Linked DNA regions of Novosphingobium sp. G106. The protein of the gene in region 1 interacts with the protein of each later gene in a pairwise test. Links are inferred from orthologs where the notes say so. Each region holds a gene or a part of one and is shown on either strand. Other genes may lie near its edges. The genes, in order: leuS and ligA.

Evidence for each region.
Region 2: the proteins of leuS (region 1) and ligA interact in binary tests that used the Escherichia coli proteins (3 or more experiments, as listed by UniProt). The link is inferred for Novosphingobium sp. G106 from one-to-one orthologs.

What each region holds. Positions count from the first base shown.
Region 1 is NZ_JAHOOZ010000001.1:4,466,960-4,476,880, forward strand. The notes cover bases 3,018-6,176. They hold leuS (leucine--tRNA ligase), read left to right. Parts: upstream 3,018-3,413; coding sequence 3,414-5,939; downstream 5,940-6,176. Other genes in these bases: KRR38_RS21460 (DUF3576 domain-containing protein), read left to right, coding at 3,018-3,399; lptE (LPS assembly lipoprotein LptE), read left to right, coding at 5,936-6,176. Outside these bases: KRR38_RS21445 (ribbon-helix-helix domain-containing protein), read right to left, coding at 631-840; phbB (acetoacetyl-CoA reductase), read right to left, coding at 1,051-1,773; KRR38_RS21455 (hypothetical protein), read right to left, coding at 1,915-2,664; more of KRR38_RS21460, read left to right, coding at 2,932-3,017; more of lptE, read left to right, coding at 6,177-6,442; holA (DNA polymerase III subunit delta), read left to right, coding at 6,453-7,478; KRR38_RS21480 (L,D-transpeptidase family protein), read left to right, coding at 7,644-9,041; KRR38_RS21485 (bifunctional diguanylate cyclase/phosphodiesterase), read left to right, coding at 9,153-9,921.
Region 2 is NZ_JAHOOZ010000001.1:899,938-909,603, reverse strand. What follows is about bases 2,926-5,829. They hold ligA (NAD-dependent DNA ligase LigA), read right to left. Parts: upstream 5,441-5,829; coding sequence 3,410-5,440; downstream 2,926-3,409. Other genes in these bases: KRR38_RS04235 (Imm63 family immunity protein), read right to left, coding at 5,530-5,829; KRR38_RS04245 (helix-turn-helix domain-containing protein), read left to right, coding at 2,960-3,400. In the rest of the region: KRR38_RS04260 (TonB-dependent receptor), read left to right, coding at 1-707; KRR38_RS04255 (sterol desaturase family protein), read right to left, coding at 887-2,032; KRR38_RS04250 (SDR family oxidoreductase), read right to left, coding at 2,092-2,889; more of KRR38_RS04235, read right to left, coding at 5,830-6,312; DNA repair protein RecN, read right to left, coding at 6,309-7,973; KRR38_RS04225 (Rrf2 family transcriptional regulator), read right to left, coding at 8,010-8,465; KRR38_RS04220 (outer membrane protein assembly factor BamD), read right to left, coding at 8,540-9,337; KRR38_RS04215 (hypothetical protein), read left to right, coding at 9,513-9,666. UniProt on the Escherichia coli protein: DNA ligase that catalyzes the formation of phosphodiester linkages between 5'-phosphoryl and 3'-hydroxyl groups in double-stranded DNA using NAD as a coenzyme and as the energy source for the reaction.

The DNA.
Region 1 (9,921 bases):
CCGGGACGATCGTCACGGTTGCCGTCTGGCTGGCGATCTGGGCCGCGCCGATGGGGCTGATCCTCGCGACCTTGGGCAAGGGGCATGTCCTCTGGCAGATCGGCGCCTTCTTCTCGCAGCTTGCCGTGGTGACTTTCGGCGGCGCCTATGCCGTGCTGTCCTACATGGCGCAGGCCGCGGTCGAGCAGTACCACTGGCTGGCACCGGGCGAGATGGCCGACGGGCTGGGCCTGGCCGAGACGACGCCGGGGCCGCTGATCATGGTGACGCAGTTTGTCGGTTTCCTCGCCGCCTGGCGCGCGCCCGCGCCGTTCACGCCGCTGACCGCCGGGTTTCTCGGCGCCCTGCTTTCTCTGGATATTCGCCTTCGCGCCCTGGATGGAGCGGCTCGAGCGCGCCAAGGCGCTTCAGGCCGCCCTGGCCGCGATTACCGCGGCGATCGTCGGCGTCGTCGCCCATCTTGCCGCCTGGTTCGCGGTGCACGTGCTGTTCCTGCGGCCCGAGGCCGAGATATTCGGCCTGCCCGACGTGACCAGCCTCGACTGGCGGGCTGCGGCGATCGGCCTCGCCGCGGCGCTGTTGCTGTTTCGCTGGAAGCGTGGGGTTATGGAAGTGCTCGCCGTCGCCGCGCTAGCCGGCCTGGTTCTCGGGCAGCTCTAGCCGCGCCGCCAGCCACAGCCGGATCGCGCTGGCGAGGCCGGGCGGGGTTTCCGCGGCGATGCGCTCAGCGTCGATCCGCGCGACGAGCGCGTTGATCGGCACGCCTTCGGTCTGCGCGGCGTGCTTGAGCAGGTTCCAGAACAGCGGCTCGAGGCTGATCGAGGTCTTGTGACCGGCGATCTCGACCGAGCGTTTGACCGGGGGTGGTAGGGTGTGGTCACACCCTCTGCTAGCGCACTGAGCGGCGACGGCAAAGCCGCCGCCTTGACGTCAGACGGGATCGGAAGGCCTGATGGTCGCCGCCCCGCTGGCCGAGCCGGACCGTGCCTGCGGCACCGGCGAATAGGTTGCGTTCGCCGTGCGAACGCCGGCGCTATTCGCCTCGGCCCGTCAGTACATATGCTGCCCACCATTGATCGACATCGTCGACCCGGTGATGAAACCCGCCTCGTCCGAAGCGAGGAAGGCCACGCCGCGCGCGATCTCTTCGGCCTGGCCGAGGCGGCCGACGGGGATCTTGGCGACGATCTTCTCGAGCACAGGTGCGGGCACCGCGGCGACCATGTCGGTGTCGATGTAGCCCGGCGCGATCGCGTTGACCGTCACGCCGAACTTGGCGCCTTCCTGCGCCAGGGCCTTGGTGAAGCCGTGGATGCCCGATTTGGCGGCCGCATAGTTGACCTGACCGTACTGCCCGGCCTGGCCGTTGATCGAGCCGATGTTGACGATCCGGCCCCAGCCGCGCTCGCGCATTCCAGGGAACGTGGCCTTGGCCATGTTGAAGCAGCCGCCGAGGTTGATGCGCATGACGTCGTTCCAGTCGTCGAAGCTCATCTTGTGGAGCACGCCGTCGCGGGTGACGCCGGCATTGTTCACCACCACGTCGATCGGGCCGAAGCGCGCCTCGATGTCGACGCAGTTGTGGAAGGTGGTTTCGTGATCGCCCACGTCCCAGCGCACCGCCGGGATGCCGGTGCGATCGGTGAAGGCCTTGGCCTTTTCGGTGTTGCCGGCATAGTTCGCGACGACGGTCAGGCCCTGCTCTCGAAGCGCGAGCGATATCGCCTCGCCGATACCACGCGTTCCACCCGTCACGACAGCCACTCGCGCCATATCCTGCCCCTTTCGATTCAGCCTTGTAAGCCTAGGAAAACTGCGCCTTTTCGCGACCGATAGCAATCGTGTTGAAGGGCGCCGCAGCACCATTCGAGCGAAATTTTGACTGTGCGATGACTTCGCGCGCGGAGAGTGCGGTCAGAAGCGGAACTGGGTGCCGACGTAGACGGCCTGATTGTCCTGCTTGCCGTCTGTCAGTGGGTGCAGCCGCTCACGATCCTGCTGCGAATAGCGCACGCCTGCGGTGACGTTGAGGTTGCGCGTCAGGCGATAGCTGCCGCCGACATCGACCTGATCCTCGCCGTCGCCGGCGAAAGTTCGTGGCGCACGGCCGGCGGCCTGCTTCTCGTCGACGACGATGCGCGGGCTGAGCCGGGCCGGATCGCCGGCCGACTGGCTGCTGGCCGCCAGATTGTACTTGTTGAGGTCGGGCAGGTCGAGTTTGCGGGCATCCTGGGGCGGGACCAGGTTCTGGGCGAAATTGTGATAGCCGCGCGAGACGCCGAGGCTGAACGCGGTCGGCGCGATGCGCAGCGGCTGGGAGTCGGCAATGTCGGTGACGCGGATGCCGCGGACCGAGATCATCTGCGGCGTGCCCGAATCGACGCGCACCGCGACCGTGACCGAGCGGTCAGGCCGGTTCGGCGTGCCCGCCGGGGTGAACGGATAGAGCGGACCCTTGGCCAGCGAACGGATCGGGATGGCGCGCGCGAGGCGCGGTGTGGTCGCGGCGGAATCGATCGCCTGCATCGATCCGGCGGGCGACGAAGCTTTGGTAGGCTCGAAATTGGTGGCGAAAGCGAGCACGGCGCTGGGCAGCGCCAGCAGCGACACGGCGCCGGCGAGCCATAGACCGGCAGGCATGCCGTTCTTGGATCCGCTGGCCATGAAAACTCCCCTTACCGTAATTCGATTGCCCACGCGCCGGATTCGCCGGCCGCTAAAGAAGGTGCCGGAGACTCGCGCAGCTTACCTTAACACAAGCTGATTTTTCTGGACAGGATTGCTTTGTTCAGGAGGCGTTTAGCCGTCCACGCCCATGCGCCACTTGCCGCGCGGCCAGCGGCGGTTATAGAGGCTGCAGCGGCGGCGGCGATGCCGCCTTCCGCTATGGCCAGTACTTTGGCCTCTCTATCTAGGGATTTGGGAACGACGATGGCTGGCAGCACTGACACCGGTCTTTTTTCTTCGCGCACGTTGGCCCGCGCCGGCGTGGTCGGACTGATGGCGCTCGCCCTGGCGGGCTGCGGCCACAAGAAGGAAGGACTGCGGCAGGATATCGCCGCGTCGAAAATCACGACGATCGGCGTGAATTCCTACCTCTGGCGCGCGAGCCTCGACGCGCTGTCGTTCATGCCGCTGCTGCAGACCGATAGCAACGGCGGCGTCATCGTCACGGACTGGTACGCCAACCCGCAGAACCCGGGCGAGCGCGTCAAGGTCACCGTCACGATCCTCGACCAGGACTTGCGCGCCGATGCGCTGCGCGTCGCGGCGAGCCGGCAGGTTGCGCAGGGCGGTGGCTGGGTTGATGCGCCGGTCCAGGCGGCGACCGTGCAGAAGCTCGAGGACATCATCCTCACCAAGGCCCGCGACCTGCGCCGGAACGCCATTGGCGGCTGAGGTTTTAATTTGAGATGACCGAGCGTTTCGACCCGGCCGCGGCCGACCTCCGCTGGCAGCGCATCTGGGACGAGAAGCAGAGCTTCCGCGCCGACGACGCCAGCGCCAAGCCGCGCAGCTACGTGCTGGAGATGTTCCCCTATCCTTCGGGGCGCATCCACATCGGCCACGTCCGCAACTATACGATGGGCGACGTGCTCGCCCGCTACAAGCGGATGCAGGGCTTCGAAGTGCTGCACCCGATGGGCTGGGACGCCTTCGGCATGCCGGCGGAGAACGCCGCCATGGAAAAGGGTGTCCACCCCGGCGGCTGGACGCGCGAGAACATCGCCAACATGAAGGCGCAGCTCAAGCGCCTGGGCTTTGCGCTCGACTGGAGCCGTGAACTGGCGACCTGCGAGCCCGAATATTACGGTCACGAACAGGCGTTGTTCCTCGATCTCTATGCGGCGGGCCTCGTCTACCGCAAGGAATCGGCGGTCAACTGGGACCCGGTCGACATGACCGTGCTTGCCAACGAGCAGGTGATCGACGGGCGCGGCTGGCGCTCGGGCGCGCTGGTCGAGAAGCGCAAGCTCAGCCAGTGGTTCCTTAAGATCACCCAGTTCGCCGACGAACTGATCGAGGGTCTCGATAGCCTCGAGAACTGGCCCGAGAAGGTTCGCCTGATGCAGGAGAATTGGATCGGCAAGTCGCAAGGCCTGCGCTGCACCTTCCGCTTCGTCGACAGTGCCGACGGCATCGAGGTCTACACGACCCGGCCCGACACGCTGTTCGGCGCGAGCTTCGTGGCGATCGCGGCGGACCACCCGCTGGCCCAGCGCCTCGCCGCCAATGCGCCCGAGCTCGCCGCTTTCATCGAGGAATGCAAGCGCGGCGGCACCACCGCGGCCGAGCTGGAGACGGCCGAGAAGCTGGGCTTCAACACCGGCCTGTCGGTCGAGCACCCGCTCAAGAAGTCCTGGCATCTGCCCGTCTATGTCGCGAATTTCGTGCTGATGGACTACGGCACGGGCGCGGTCTTCGGCTGCCCGGCGCATGACCAGCGCGACCTCGACTTCGCGCGCAAGTACGAGCTGCCCGTGACGCGCGTCGTGGCCGAAGGCGACGAGACCGGGAGCACTTTCCACGGCAACGAGGCCTATACCGGCCCGGGCCGCATCGTGAATTCCGAATGGCTCGACGGCATGAGCGTCGACGAGGCCAAGGCTGCGGTCATCGCCAAGGCGCAGCACGATCACTGGGGCCAGGGCGAGACGCAGTACCGTCTGCGCGACTGGGGCGTCTCTCGCCAGCGCTACTGGGGCACGCCGATCCCCTTCATCCACTGCGGCACTTGCGGCATCGTTCCTGTGCCCAAGGAGCAGCTGCCGGTCGTGCTGCCCGAGGACGTCGATTTCAAGACGCCGGGCAACCCGCTGCTGCGCCACCCGACTTGGAAAGACGTCGCCTGCCCGCAGTGCAACGAGCCGGCGAGCCGCGAGACCGACACGCTCGACACCTTCGTCGACAGCTCGTGGTATTTCCTGCGCTTCGCCAGCCAGCCGGCCGACCGTCCGTTCGATCCCGAGGCGATCAAGCGCTGGCTGCCGGTCGAGCAGTACATCGGCGGCATCGAGCATGCGATCCTGCACCTGCTCTATGCGCGCTTCTGGACGCGCGCGCTCAAGCACATCGGCCTGATCGACATCGCCGAGCCTTTCGCCAGCCTGTTCACCCAGGGCATGGTTACGCACGAGACCTATTCGCGTGTCGATCCGGGCAACGGCCAGCCGGTGTTCTTCTCGCCCGCCGAGGTCGATCGCGGCGGTGAAAGCGCGACTTTGATTGCCGATGGCGCGCCGGTCGAGATCGGCCGTGTCATCAAGATGTCGAAGTCGAAGAAGAACGTAGTCGATCCCGACGAGATCGTTGCGACTTACGGCGCCGACGCGATCCGCTGGTTCATGCTGTCCGACAGCCCGCCCGAGCGCGACCTGCCCTGGTCCGAAGCCGGCATCGAGGGCTGCGGTCGTTTCGTCCAGCGCCTCTGGCGCCTGTTCGCTCAGTACGATGCCTCGGCGCAGGGCGAGGACAAGGCTCTGGACCGCAAGCGAGACCAGACCGTCGCGGCGACAGCCGAGGACATCGAAGCGCTGTCGTTCAACAAGGCCGTCGCGCGGATCTATGAGCTGACTTCGGCAATCGAGAAGGCCGCGCCGTCGGCCAGCCGGTCGCAGGCGATCAAGACCGTGCTGCTGCTCGTCGCGCCGATGATGCCACATCTGGCCGAGGAGGCCTGGGCTTCTATCGGCGAGGGCCTGGTCGCCGAAGCCGCCTGGCCGCCGGTCGATCCGGCACTGCTGGTTGAGGACGAGGTGACCGTTGCGGTCCAGGTCAAGGGCAAGCTGCGCGACACGCTGACCGTCGCCAAGGGCACCCCGCGCGAGGAACTGGAGGCGCTTGCCCTGGCCAGCGACAAGGTCCAGCGTGCGCTCGACGGGGCGGAAGTGAAGAAAGTTATCGTCGTGCCCGACCGTCTGGTAAATCTCGTCGCGTGAAGAAACTCGCCGCCCTGCTGCTCGCCGTCGCGCTGCCAATGGCTTTGGGCGGATGCGGGCTTCAGCCGCTCTATGCGGGCGGCGGCAAGGGTGCGGTAGCGCAGGGTCTCGCCACGATCGACGTCTCGCCGATCGAAGGCAAGGCCGGCTGGCTGGTGCGCAATGCCCTGGTCGACCGGCTCGGCGCGGCCGATGGCAAGAACGGCGCGGCGCGCTATCGGCTCGACATCCGGCTCGACGACAAGCTCGAAGGCCTGGCGCTGCTGTCCGACGATACGATCGGCCGCGAACGCCGCACCTTGCGCGCGCGCTATCAGCTCGTCGATCTCAACAACGGCCAGATCGTGCTCGACGCCAGCGACGGTTCGGACGCGGGCATCGACGTGGTCTCTTCCGAATATGCGGTGATCGCCGCCGAGAACACCGCGCTCGAGAACCTCTCGAAGGACATCGCCGACCGCATCGTGACCAAGGTCGCGGTGCAGCTCCGCAAGAGCCAGTGATGGCGGGGGTGTGAAGGCGACCCAGCGCGACTTTGCCGGCATGGCGGCGCGCGCGTCCGGGGCGGCGAAGGTCTTCTTCTTCTGCGGCCCCGACGAGGCCGGCGCGCACGATGCCGCGCAGAAGATCCTGTCGCTGTTGCCGGATCCCGGCGAGCGGGTCGAGCTGTCGGGTGGCGATCTCAAGCGCGATCCGGTCAAGCTCGGCGACGAGGCCCGCTCCAACTCGCTGTTCGGCGACACCCGGCACATCCTGATCCGCGCTCAGGGCGACGAGGTCTATGACGCAGTCGAAGTGCTGCTGTCGGGAGAGGTCGAGCCCTGTCCGGTGCTGATCGTCGCGGTCGGCGCCACTGACAAGTCGCGCACGGCCAAGCTGCTGGCCGACAGGCCCGATGCGCTCGTCGCGATGTTCCATCCGCCCGATCTCAAGTCGGTCGCGGCTTCGGTGCGCGCGATGGCGGACGCGGCGGGCCTGCGCATCGGCGGTGACCTGGCCGAGCGGATCGCCCGCGCCGCTGGTCTCGACACCCGGCTGGCGCGGTCCGAGGTGACCAAGCTCGCGCTCTATCTCGACGCCAGCGCCGAAAGCCCGCGGAGTGCCGATGCCGCCGCGCTCGACGCGATCGGCGCGAAGACCGAGGAGGATGGTTTCGGCGCGCTGGTCAATGCCGTGCTGGGCGGGGAAAAGGCGAAGATTCCTGGCGAACTCAAGCGTATCCGCGAACTTGGGCTCAATCCGGTGGGCCTGCTGCTGGCGATCGAGCGGCGTGCCGCGCAACTCGCCGCACTCGCCGCCAAGCTCGGGCCGAAGGGCGATGTCACTGCGCTGCTCAAGGCCGAAGTCGCGGCGCGGCGCGTGTTCTGGAAGGACGAGCGCGAGCTCGGTGCGCAGCTGCGGCAATGGCGCGGTCGCAAGCTCGAGCGGTTGGTCGACAAGCTGGTCGGCATGCACCGCAGCCTGCTGACGAACAGTCAGGACGCCGATCTGCTGCTGTCGCAGGGCCTCGCCGAGATCGCCCGCGCCGCTGCCGGATGACAACGCTCACCGCGATATTCACTGAAATCCTTCATGATTCATCGCAGTGAAAGGCCCAATGCTTGATGCTAGGCGTTGAACAGGGCAAAATCAGGGACGAACAGTGGCCGCCGGCGATTGCGCGGCCACAGCTTCCAACCCGAAATGGCTGTACAGGCTCCGAACATGGCACAGGGGATTGAAGTGGAATTGCGCAAGGCGTTGATCATGGCGGGCATCGCGGTTCTGGCAGTGCAGCCGGCGCTCGCGGCGCAGCCGCGCGGCAATGCCGCCCCTGAAGATCTGCTACCTCCTCCGGCGACAACTCCTGCCGCCAAGCCGCCTCTCGTCATCCCGAAGGCGCCCGCCGCGGCCGGCGCCCCGGCCGTTGCCGTGCCCGAGGTCCAGCCGCTGCCCGTGGCCGAACCGATAATGCCCTGGACCGTCGGCGACGCGCAGGCGCTGCTTGGCGTGATCGGGTCGATCGATAGCGAGGGCCTGTTCTCCAAGGACTATCAGCCAACGGCATTGGCCGCGGCGATCGCGGGCGGCCCCGGCGCGACGCTCGACGAAGTGGCCAGCAAGAGCTTTTCCTGGCTTGCCGAGGACTTGCGCGATGGGCGCACGCCGATGAAGGACCGCGTGCAGTGGTTCGCGGTCGATCCCGACCAGGACGTCAACCCGACCGGCGCGCTGATGACCAAGGCGCTGCAGACCCACGACGTCGCCGGCGTGCTCGCCAGCCTGGCGCCAACCCATCCCGATTACCAGGCGCTCAAGGCGACGCTCGCGGCCACGCCCAAGAGCGACGTCGCGACGCGTTCCAAGATCCGCATCAACATGGATCGCTGGCGTTGGCTGCGGCAGGACCTGGGCTCGGTCTATCTGCTGACCAACGTGCCCGAGTTCCAGCTGCGGCTGACGGTGAACAACCGCATCATCAAGACCTACAAGACCGTCGTCGGCAAGCCCGGCAAGACGGCAACGCCGCAGTTGGCCGAGCAGGTCACCGCGGTGGTGTTCAATCCCACCTGGACCGTTCCGCAGTCGATCGTCGTCGGCGAGGGGCTCGGCGCCTCGCTGATGCGCGCGCCGCGCAAGGGTTACAAGGCCACCCGCGGCCCCGACGGCACGATCACCGTCGTCCAACAGCCCGGCCCCAGCAATTCGCTCGGCCTGATGAAGATCGACATGCCCAATCCGCACGCGATCTATCTGCACGACACGCCCGCGAAGCAGTACTTCAACCAGGCGGTCCGCGCCGAGAGCCACGGCTGCATCCGCACCGAGCGGGCGGTCGAGCTGGGCATGACCATGGCCATCCTGGGCGCCGACATGCCGCAGGAACAGCTGGTGGCGAATGCAACCTCGGGCAAGTACACCAGGGTGCCGATGACCCGGACCTTCCCGGTCTACCTGACCTATTTCACCATGGCGCAGGACGTTTCCGGCAAGCTCTCGACGTTCCGCGACATCTATGGCCGCGATACGCCGGTGCTGGCGAGCTTCGCCAAGCCGCGCGAGCTCAAGACGACGCAGCGGATCAGCGACGAGCCCGTGGTGCAGCTCGACAATCCGCTCTGAGCCTGCCGAGCTTCCTGTAGTTGGATCGGAAGCCGCTGGTTTCTGCGGCTTTGGACGGAATTTTAACGCTTTACGGTTAACCCTGCACCGCCGAAATGCAGGGGATTACCTATGGATTACCGTTCGTCCGGCCAGTGCGAGGCCGGCGAAGCCCAGGATGCTGCAGCGATCGATGCCCTGACCCGCGCCGAACAGGCGGCGGATCTGGCGGAAACGCGGCTGCGCGAAGCGATCGAGGCGATGCCCCACGGCGTGGTCTTCCTCGATGCCGAGGGCCGCTACATCCTGTGGAACAAGCAATATGCCGAGACCTATCACCGCTCGGCCGATCTCTTCCATGTCGGCGCCAAGCTGGCCGATACGCTGCGCCAGGGCGTGGAACGCGGCGACTATCCCGAGGCCGTGGGCCGCGAGGAGGAATGGATCGCGCAGCGCCTGGCGCTGATCGAGAACCCCACCGGACGCCACGAGCAGATGCTTGCCGATGGCCGCTGCATCATGATCGAGGAGCGCAAGACCGCCGACGGCGGCACGATCGGCCTGCGCGTCGACATCACCGAGATGAAGGCGCGCGAGGAAAGCTTCCGCCTGCTGTTCGACAGCAATCCCGTGCCGCTGCTGGTCTACGACCCAGTCGAGGAGTGCGTCCGTTCGGCCAACGCCGCCGCGGCCGAGCACTTCGGCTATTCGGTGAGCGAGCTTTCGGGCATGGCTGCCGAGCGCCTCTTCGCGGTCGACGAGTGGCCCGAAGCGCGCCGCCTTCTGGCCAGTTCCTGCTCGGACAAGGATCGCTTCTGGCGCCAGATCGCCCGCGACTGGAGCGAGATCGAATCGGTGCTGTTCACCCGCCAGTCGGTGATCGACGGCAGGCTGGCGACGA
Region 2 (9,666 bases), 3.6 Mb from region 1 along the record:
TCAACATCCGCACCACGGGCGCGCGCTTCAATCCCGCCACGCCGAACGCCGCTTTCGAATCCTCCGGCCCCTATGAGCAGGAAGTGGTCAGGGCGCTGGAAGGCGGCATCAAGACCGAGTTCCTCGACGGCAGGGCCCGCGTCAACGTGGCGGCGTTCCACAACAATTACGACGGCCTGCAGCGTACGGTGAATCAGGGCCTGGTCAACTTCATCGCCAACGTCGCCAAGGCCACGGTCAACGGCGCCGAGTTGGAGACGACCTTCCTGCCGGTCCGCAACCTCGCGCTGACGGCCAACGTCGGCTACCTCGACGCCAAGTACAAGGACTACATCCTGCCCGGCGTGGGCACCAACCTCAGCGGCAAGCAGCTGATCCGCGCGCCGAAGTGGACCTATACCTTGGCGGCGACGCACGATCTGTCGCTGGGCTCGGCCGGCGTGCTGACCAGCCGCGTGTCGTTCAACTACAGCGACAAGACGCCTGCCAACGACGCGGGCAACTACTTCGCTGCGGCCTATCATCTGCTCGACGCCAGCGTCACCTGGTCGCCGCGCGAGGATGGCGCGGTCACGGTCTCGCTCTGGGGCAAGAACCTGACCAACGAGAAGTACTCGCTGACCGCGACCTACGTCGCGCCGCTGTTCATCAACCTCTACCAGGCGCCGCCGATGCGCTGGGGCGCGGACCTGGTGTTCAAGTACTGAGCGGCGATCCTCCCCGAGCTCGCTCGGGGAGGATTTCGAGCATGACGACCCTACACTGATATCGTCATCCCGGGCTTGATCCGGGATCCCGCTGCTGTTTCGACCTTACGCCCGAACGCTATGAGCGGGACCCCGGATCAAGTCCGGGGTGACGAAGTTGGTTCAGTCAAAATTGATCTCTAGTCGGGCTGCTTGCGCACAAACGGATACTTCATCTGCGCCCAATAGCCCTTGGGCACAGCCTCGGGCACGCCGTAGTCCTTGGGCCAGCGGCCCTCGGGCAGGTGGAAGGTGCCAAACAGCTTGTCGAGCAGCGGCAGGTGGATCGCGAAGTTCACATCGACCGCCTCCTGCTCGAGCCCGTGGTGCCAGTGGTGGAACCGCGGCGTCGCCACCCACTGCCCCAACCGGTTGAAATCGCCGCCCAGGTTGGCGTGGAGCAGCGAGGAATAGACATAGACGAAGCCGATATAGGCCTGCATCACCGCCGGGCTGAAGCCGAGCGTGAACAGCGGCAGCGAGGTCACGCCGCGTAGCAGCACGATCTCGACGAAATGCATCCGCGCCCCGGCCAGCCAGTCCATCGCCGGCGCCGAATGGTGCACCGCGTGGAAGCCCCAGAGGAACGGCACCTTGTGGAACGCGCGGTGGTACCAGTACTGGAACAGGTCCGAGAGCACGATCACCGCGACGAACTGGACCACTGCCGGCAGCGAGGCGACCCACAGCCGGAAGTCGCCCCAGCCGCTGGTATGCGCGTTGACATAGGCCTGCGGGGCGAGCGCGAGGAAGGTGAACGCCTGCACCATCATCGAGCTGATAAGGTAGTAGAACAGGTCCTCGCGCCACTCGATGCGGAACAGCCGCTGCGCCGGCCGGTGCGGGAAGAACCGCTCGATCGGGGCGAACATGAAGCCGGTGACGAGCAGGTTCACGACGAAGAAGTCGAGCCCGAAGAAGATGCCCCAGCTCTTCGCCTCGTCAGGCTGGACGTTCGAACCGCCGAGCAGCGCCGCGGTCAGCCCGATGACCAGCGCCGTCGCGCCGAGCGCCTTGCGCGGCCGCAGCAGCAGCGAAAGCAGCGCCAGCGCATAGGAAACCAGCAGCATGATGTGGATCGCGACGCGGAACTCGGGCCAATCCTTGAGCATCTGCAGTTCGGGCATCGAGAACCAGCCCGGATAGCGCAACGCGATGACCATGCCGAAACCGCAGATGGCGAACAGCAGCGCGAAGAAGCCGGCGAACCAGCCCGACCCGAAGCCGCGCACTTCGATCGGCGCGGTCAGGTCGCGTTCGAGATTGCGGAAGAAATTCCCCAGCATCGGCATAGTCCCCCCAAAAGACGCCGGGAGACTATGCCAAAACTTCGGTCATTGCGAGCCTAGGCGGCGACCTTCGCATAGCGATCGGCAACCGCGCTCTTCGACAGATTGGGCCCCATCGCCAGCCGGGCCTGCTGCATCGCCGTGAACTGGCTTTCGTCGGCCAGCGGCGGGATGGTCACCGCCTCGCGCCGGTCGAAGCCTACGAGCGCGGCGTCGACGAGATCGTCGACGTCCATGACGAAGCCTTCGGGGAAGGCATCGACGTCCTTGCCCGAGCGTTCCCATATCTCGGTCCGCGTGGCCCCCGGAAGCACCGCCTGGGTATAGACGCCCTTGTCCGACAGCTGCGCCGAGAGCGCCTGGCTGAGGTTGAGCAGGAAGGCCTTGGTGCCGCTATAGACGCCGTCGAACATCTCGGGCGCGAGCGCGAGGACCGAAGCGATGTTGACGATCGCGCCCTCACCCTTGGCTACGAAAGCTTTGGCCGAAGCAGCGGCGAGCCGCGTCGGCGCGGTGACGTTGAGCGCAATGATCCGGGCGAGTTCGACCGGGCCGTTCTCGAGCACCGAGCCATCGAGCGACATGCCGGCATTGTTGACCAGCAGCGTGATGTCTCCCGCGGCCAGCCGCTGCTCGACCTTGGCGACGTCTGCGTCGGAAGTGAGATCGGCCGGAATGATCTCAATCGCGACGCCCGTCTCGTGGCGCAAGCGCTCGGCGAGGGTCTGCATGCGGGCAACGTCGCGGGCGACGAGAACGAGATTCAGGCCGCGGTGCGCCAGCCGGTCCGCATAGACCGCACCGATCCCTGTCGATGCTCCGGTAATGAGGGCGGTGCCTGTGGTTTTGCTCATGATGTGTCTCCAATCGACTCGCATCGGCGAGTGACTTGCATTTTGATAGTTATGTCGCTATCAAGATGCAATGGACACCGAAAAATATTCCGCCGGCCCCTGCCCCGTCGCCCGCGCACTTCTGCACGTCGGCGATGCCTGGAGCATGATGATCCTGCGCGACGCGAGCTTTGGAGCCACGCGCTTCGACCAGTTCCGCACGAGCCTGGGCATAGCGCCGAACATTCTGACGCGGCGGCTGGCCGCGCTGACCGAGGACGGCTTGCTGGAAAAGCGCCGCTACAGCCAGCGCCCGCCGCGCGACGAATATGTGCTGACCGACAAGGGCCGCGATTTCCTGCCGATCCTCTCGGCCATGGGCGAATGGGGCCGCAAGCACTGCGGCGAGGGCCCGACCAGTTTCATGACCGATGCCGAAACGGGTGCGGTTATCGAGCCGATCGTGGTCGATCGCACCACGGGCAGGCCCCTGGCGGAGATCGAGATGCAGGTGGTGCAGCCCGGCGAGTAGGTCTCGCCCCTAACCCGCAGCCTTGACGATTTCCGCCCAGGCGGCCTCGTCGATCACCTCGACGCCGAACTTCTCGGCCTGCTTGAGCTTCGAGCCGGCGCCCGGCCCCGCCACGACGAGGTCGGTCTTGGCGCTGACCGACCCGGCAGAGCGCGCACCGAGCGCTTCGGCCTGGGCCTTGGCCTCGTCGCGGCTCATCGTTTCGAGCTTGCCGGTGAAGACCACGGTCTTGCCGGCGACGGCGCTGGCCTTGGTCTCGACGATATAGGGCGGCGGCGAGACTTCGTTCAGCAGGTCGTCCCAGACCGCGACGTTGTGCGGCTCGTGAAAGAAGTCGCCGAGCGCCTCGACCACGACCGGGCCCACGCCTTCGATCGAAAGAAGGTCGGCGACCGCGTCGCTGGCAGCTTCGCCCACTCCACTGCGCGCGGTGACCGCCGCCTCGCGCAGCGCGGGCAGCGTGGCGAAGCGCTTGAGCAGATCGCGCGCCGTCACTGCGCCGACGTGGCGGATGCCAAGCCCGAACAGCAGCCGCGCGGCATCGGGCGCGCGCTTGGCTTCGATCGCTGCCAACAGGTTATCCACAGACTTGTCCTTCCACCCCTCGCGCCCGACGATCTCGGAGCGGCGGCGGCGCAGGCGGTAGATGTCGGCCGGGCTTTCGAGCCAGCCGAGGCCGAAGAATTCGGCGATCGACTTCTCGCCCAGCCCCTCGATGTCGAGCGCGCCGCGGCTGACGAAGTGGCGCAGGCGCTCGGTCCGCTGCGCCGGGCAGATCAATCCGCCCGTGCAGCGCACGTCGACCTCGCCCTCCTCGGCGACGGCCTCGCTCTGGCACTCGGGGCAGTGGTCGGGGAACGCGTAGGGCTCGCGGACATCTTCGCGGGTAAGGTTGTCGACAACCTGTGGAATAACGTCGCCGGCGCGCTGCAGGACGATGCGGTCGCCGACGCGCAGGCCGAGCCGGGCGATCTCGTCGCGGTTGTGCAAGGTGACGTTGGTGACGGTGACGCCGCCGACCAGCACCGGCTTGAGCCGGCCCACCGGAGTGAGCTTGCCCGTGCGACCGACCTGGATGTCGATCGCCTCGATGATCGTCTCGGCCTTCTCCGCGGGGAACTTGTGCGCCATACCCCAGCGCGGTGCCTTGGCGACGAAGCCCAGCCGGCCCTGCCATTCGAGGCTGTCGACCTTGTAGACGACGCCGTCGATGTCGTAGCGCAGGCCGGGCCGCATCTCGCGGATTTCGCGGTAATGCTGCAGCATGTCCTCGAGCGTGAAGCAGCGCACCAGCAGCGGCGAGATCGGCAGACCCCATTCGGCGATCTGGCCCATCATGCCGAATTGCGTCGCCGCGGGCACCTCGCTCGCCGCGCCCCAGCCATGCGCGAGGAAGCGCAGCGGGCGTTTTGCGGTGATGCTCGCATCCTTTTGCCGCAGCGAACCGGCTGCAGCATTCCGGGGGTTGGCGAATATCTTGCCGTCGACTTCCTGCTGCGCAGCATTGAGTGCGGTAAATGCTTGTTTATCCATGTAAACCTCGCCGCGGACCTCAAACACGGCGGGTACTTTTCCGCGCAGCATTTGCGGGATGTCGGGGATATGCGCGACGTTGGGCGTAACGTCCTCGCCGACCTGCCCGTCGCCGCGCGTTGCCGCACGCACAAGCTTGCCTTCCTCGTAGCGCAGCGAGCAGGACAGACCGTCGATCTTGTCCTCGGCGGTCATGATCACCGGCGCGTCTTCGGCAAGGTTGAGGAAGCGCCGCACGCGCGCGACGAATTCGCCGACCTCTTCGTCCGAGAAGGAATTGTCGAGGCTCATCATCCGAACCTCGTGCGTCACCTTGCTCAGCGGCGAGGCGGCGATCTCGTGCCCGACCTTGCGACTCGGACTGTCGGCACGAATCATGTGCGGGAACGCGGCTTCCAGCTCGGCATTGCGGCGGACGAGCGCATCGTATTCGGCATCGCTGATCTCGGGCGCGTCCTCGGCGTGATAAAGCCGGTCGGCCCGCGCGATGTCCTTCGCCAGGCGCATCAGTTCGTTGGCCGCGTCGGCTTCGTTTTCAGGGACTGCGCTCACACCACCTCCGCTATGGTCGAGGCGATCCATAGCCTCGCCCGCGCTCAGCGGCCAGCCTTGTGGCGCCGCTCATGGGCGAACTGCACAGCCCAGCGCGGATCGATCCCGGCTATGATTTCCTGCTGCTTGTCGGTCAGCAGCCGGTCATAGCGATCGGGCGTGGTGGGATTTTGCGCCAGATAGTTGGACGCCTTGGCATAGGCGCGGTCGCGGAACACCCAATACATCAACTGGTCGGAGACCACCGTACGCAGATCGAACACCATGCCGCCGCGCTCGAGCTCGAAATAGATGAAGTCGAACTTGTCACGGTCGATGAAAGTGCCCCAGTCGTCGGTGGTCGGCCCGACCTGCGGCAACCACCGTTCCTCGATGTCGGCCCGCGCCGCGATCCCGCGCATCAGCTCGCTGATGTCGGCCAGCGAGAGCGAGGAACTGTCGCCCTGGCTCCAGTTGGGATAGCCCGTATCGGCGGCCGGACGCGCGGGAACATTCGCCCAGTTTGCCGGAAGCGGCGGATTGTTACGCCGCCCCCGCCTGCCGATCAGCCCGCCGACGAGGTTCGCGATCAGCCAAGGGATCGTGATGACGAAAGAGGCAAGCACGAAAGCCAGCTGGAAATTGTAAGTCGCCTGACTCGACGACAGCGTGGGATCGCCGTTTGCACCGATGATCGCGGCGAGCACCAGGTAGGGAACGGGCAGCCACAGAATGAAGCCGCCCAGCGCGCGTCTGCCCGGCAGATGGCGCACGATCAGCAGGCTGCCGACCACGCCGGCCGCAACGATCACCGCCAGCCAGACGAGCGCAACCGTCACTTCGCTCATACCCGCTCCAGCAGCCGGTCGGCCTGGGCCCGCGCCTCTGGCGTGATCTCGGCGCCCGAGAGCATGCGCGCGATCTCTTCCTGGCGGCCCGCACTATCCAACAGGCTCACCGAGGTACGCGTGACCGTGCCCTCGCTCGACTTGGCGATGACGTAGTGCTGGCCGCCCCGCGCCGCGACCTGCGGGCTGTGCGTGACCGCGAGCAACTGGCCGCCCGAGGCCAGCCGCGACAGGCGATCGCCGATCGCGCTGGCGACGGCACCGCCGACGCCGCGGTCGATCTCGTCGAAGATCACCGTCGCCGCGCCGCCCTCTTCGGCCAGCGCGACCTTGAGCGCGAGGATGAAGCGCGAGAGCTCGCCGCCCGAGGCGATCTTGCCGAGCGGCGCGAAATCGGCGCCCGGATTGGTCGCGATGAGGAATTCGACCGCGTCCATGCCCGAGGGTCCCCAGCGCTCCTCGGGCAGGCGCAGGACTGCCGTGCGGAAGCGCGCGGCATCGAGCTTTAGCGGCGCGAGCTCGGCCGCCACGGCCTTGTCGAGCCGCTGCGCCGCCTCGACGCGCGACACCGACAGGGATTCGGCCTTGGCACCGTAGTCGAGCGCGGCAAGCTGCGCGGCCTTCTCCAGCCCGGCGATCTCAGCCTCGCCGCCCTCGATCGCGTCGAGCGCGGTACGCATCGCCGCCATGCGCTCGGGCAGGTCGTCGACCTGGCAACCATGCTTGCGCGCCGCCGCGCGCAGTTCGAACAGCCGCGTCTCGATGCGGTCGAGCGCCTGCGGATCGTGCGCCAGCACATCGACCGCACGCGCGATCCGGTCCTCAGCCTCGCTGGCTTCGATTACTGCGCGGTCGAGCGCTTCGAGCGCTTCGGCCAGCAGCGGATGCTCGGCGGCGATGCGGTCGAGCTTGCGGGCCGCGGTGCGCAGGTTTGCCAGCGCCGAATCCGAGCCGGCCCAGAGATGCTGCAAGTCGGCGAGATCGCCCGACAGCCGCTCGCCCTTCTGCATCGTCGCGCGCGCCTCGGCGAGTTCCTCTTCCTCGCCTGCCTCGGGCGCCACGGCGGTCAGCTCGGCGAGATGGGCGAGCAGCAGGTCCTGGTCGGCCGAGGCCTGCGCCACCCGCGCGCGCGCATCGGCAAGGGCATCCTCGGCCGCGCGCCAGGTCCGCCAGGCCGCCTCGACGCCCGCAGCATCGGCGCGCGCATAGCGGTCGAGCAGCAGCCGGTGTCCGCGCGGATTGACCAGGCCGCGGTCGTCGTGCTGGCCGTGCAGCTCGACGAGGAAGCCCGCCAGCTCGCGCAGCAAGGCAACCCCGACCGGCTGGTCGTTGATGAAGGCCTTGCTGCCGCCATCGGACTTGAGCTGGCGCTTGACGATCAGCGGCTCGCCGGGCTCGATCTCCACTTCGGCATCGCCCAGCAGCGCGGCGATCCCCCTTGGCAGCGCGGCGAATTCGAAGCTCGCGGTCGCGCTCGCACGCTCCTCGCCCGCCCGCACCAGGCCGCTGTCGGCACGGTTGCCGAGCACCAGCCCCAGCGCGTCGAGCAGGATCGACTTGCCCGCGCCGGTCTCGCCCGTGAGCACGCCGAGGCCGCGCGCGAAATCCAGGTCGAGTGCTTCGATCAGCACGATGTTGCGAATGGAAAGCCGGGTCAGCATGTTCGCGTGGCGTTCTAACCTAAGCCGCCCGTCGCGTCACCCGGCTTCGGGCAGCGGTTCCACACCCTCGAACGACGGTTCGAGCGTGATCGGATCGGCGAGCGAGACGCGGTCGAGCATCGCCGCCATCTCGTCGCGCAGGGTCAGCATCAGTCCGCGCAGCCGGCATTCGGCCTCAGGCAGGCAATTGGAGCAGTGCTCGTGCGCGTTGCGCGCAGCACAAGGAACCAGCGCCAGGCTGCCGCGGGTGAGCCGGATGATGTCACCATAGCGGATGTCGATAGGGGACAGGCCGAGCTCGTAGCCGCCCTCGCGGCCACGGTGCGAGATCACCAGGCCTTCGCGGACCATCTCCGACAGAATGACGGTGAGGAACTTGCGCGGGATGTTCTGGGCCGTGGCGATGGCATCGAGACGCACGGGCCCCTGCTGCCAGTTATCGGCGAGGTGTTGGAACGCCCGGATAGTATAGCGAGTCTTCTGCGACAGCATGTCGGTTGCAGTCAGCGCCCAGCCGGCCCCCCTTGTCAACCGGCGGGGTAGAAAAACCAGCCTAAAACCCGGTCTTAGCTGACGTTATTGCCCGGCGCGTGCTTGTTCATCAGCGCGTAGGCCATCTTGTACCACTCGCTGTCGGGATAGTTGGCCTCGAGCACGGCGGCAGCCTTCTGCGCTTCGCTGGGCACGCCGAGCGACAGGTAGCTCTCGACCAGGCGAAAGAGCGCCTCGGGCGCGTGGCTGGTCGTCTGGTAATTGTCGACCACGTTGCGGAAGCGCAGCGTCGCCGCGACCCACTTCCCGGTCCGCTCGTAGAGCCGGCCGATCGTCATCTCCTTGCCCGCGAGGTGATCGTTGACGAGATCGAGCTTCAGCCGGGCATCGGACGAATAGCGCGTGTTGGGATAGCGGCGGATTACGTCGGTCAGCGCCTGCTTGGCCTGGAGCGTGATCTTCTGGTCGCGCGTCACATCGCTGATCTGCTCGTAATAGCAGAGCGCGATCAGGTAGTAGGCGTAGGGCGCGTCCTTGTTGCCCGGGTGGATCGACAGGAAGCGCTGCGCCGACTGGATCGACTTGGTGTAATCGCGTGCGACGTAATAGCTGAACGCGCTCATCAGCTGCGCGCGGCGCGCCCAGGGCGAATAGGGATGCTGGCGCTCGACCTCGTCGAACAGCGCCGCCGCCTGGCGCGTGTCGCCCTTGTCGAGCCTGGCCTTCGCCGCGGAATAGAGCGTGTCCACGTCGCGCGCGACATAGGCGGTATCGCGGTTCTTGCCGCCCTTCCCGCCGCAGCCGGCGGTAAGGAGAAGAGCGCCGGTGGCGACAGCGAGGACGGTGAGCTTCAGCGGCGATCGTTCGAGCATGGCGGGGTCTATAGCCAGCACCGTCCTGAACGCCAAGTGAAGTTGGAGGCGGTGTCTACAGGCTTGAACCTGGCGCCCAGCCCCACCGAAGACAGGCTATAGCAGGATACTGATCATCGGACCCGAAGCCAGACCCGTTCCCGGCGCTTCGGCCACGGCCGGGACATCCCCCCGATTGAGCCTGTCGCAATTGCTGCAGCGCCTTCAGCGCTTTCGTCGCTGCAGCCAGATCGGCGTCCTTGAGCGCTTTCTCCATGGCGTCGAGTGCACCTTTACGGAGGGGTCCGGGCGCTTTGGGCGCCAGGTCGATCAGGCCCGCGAAAGCATCC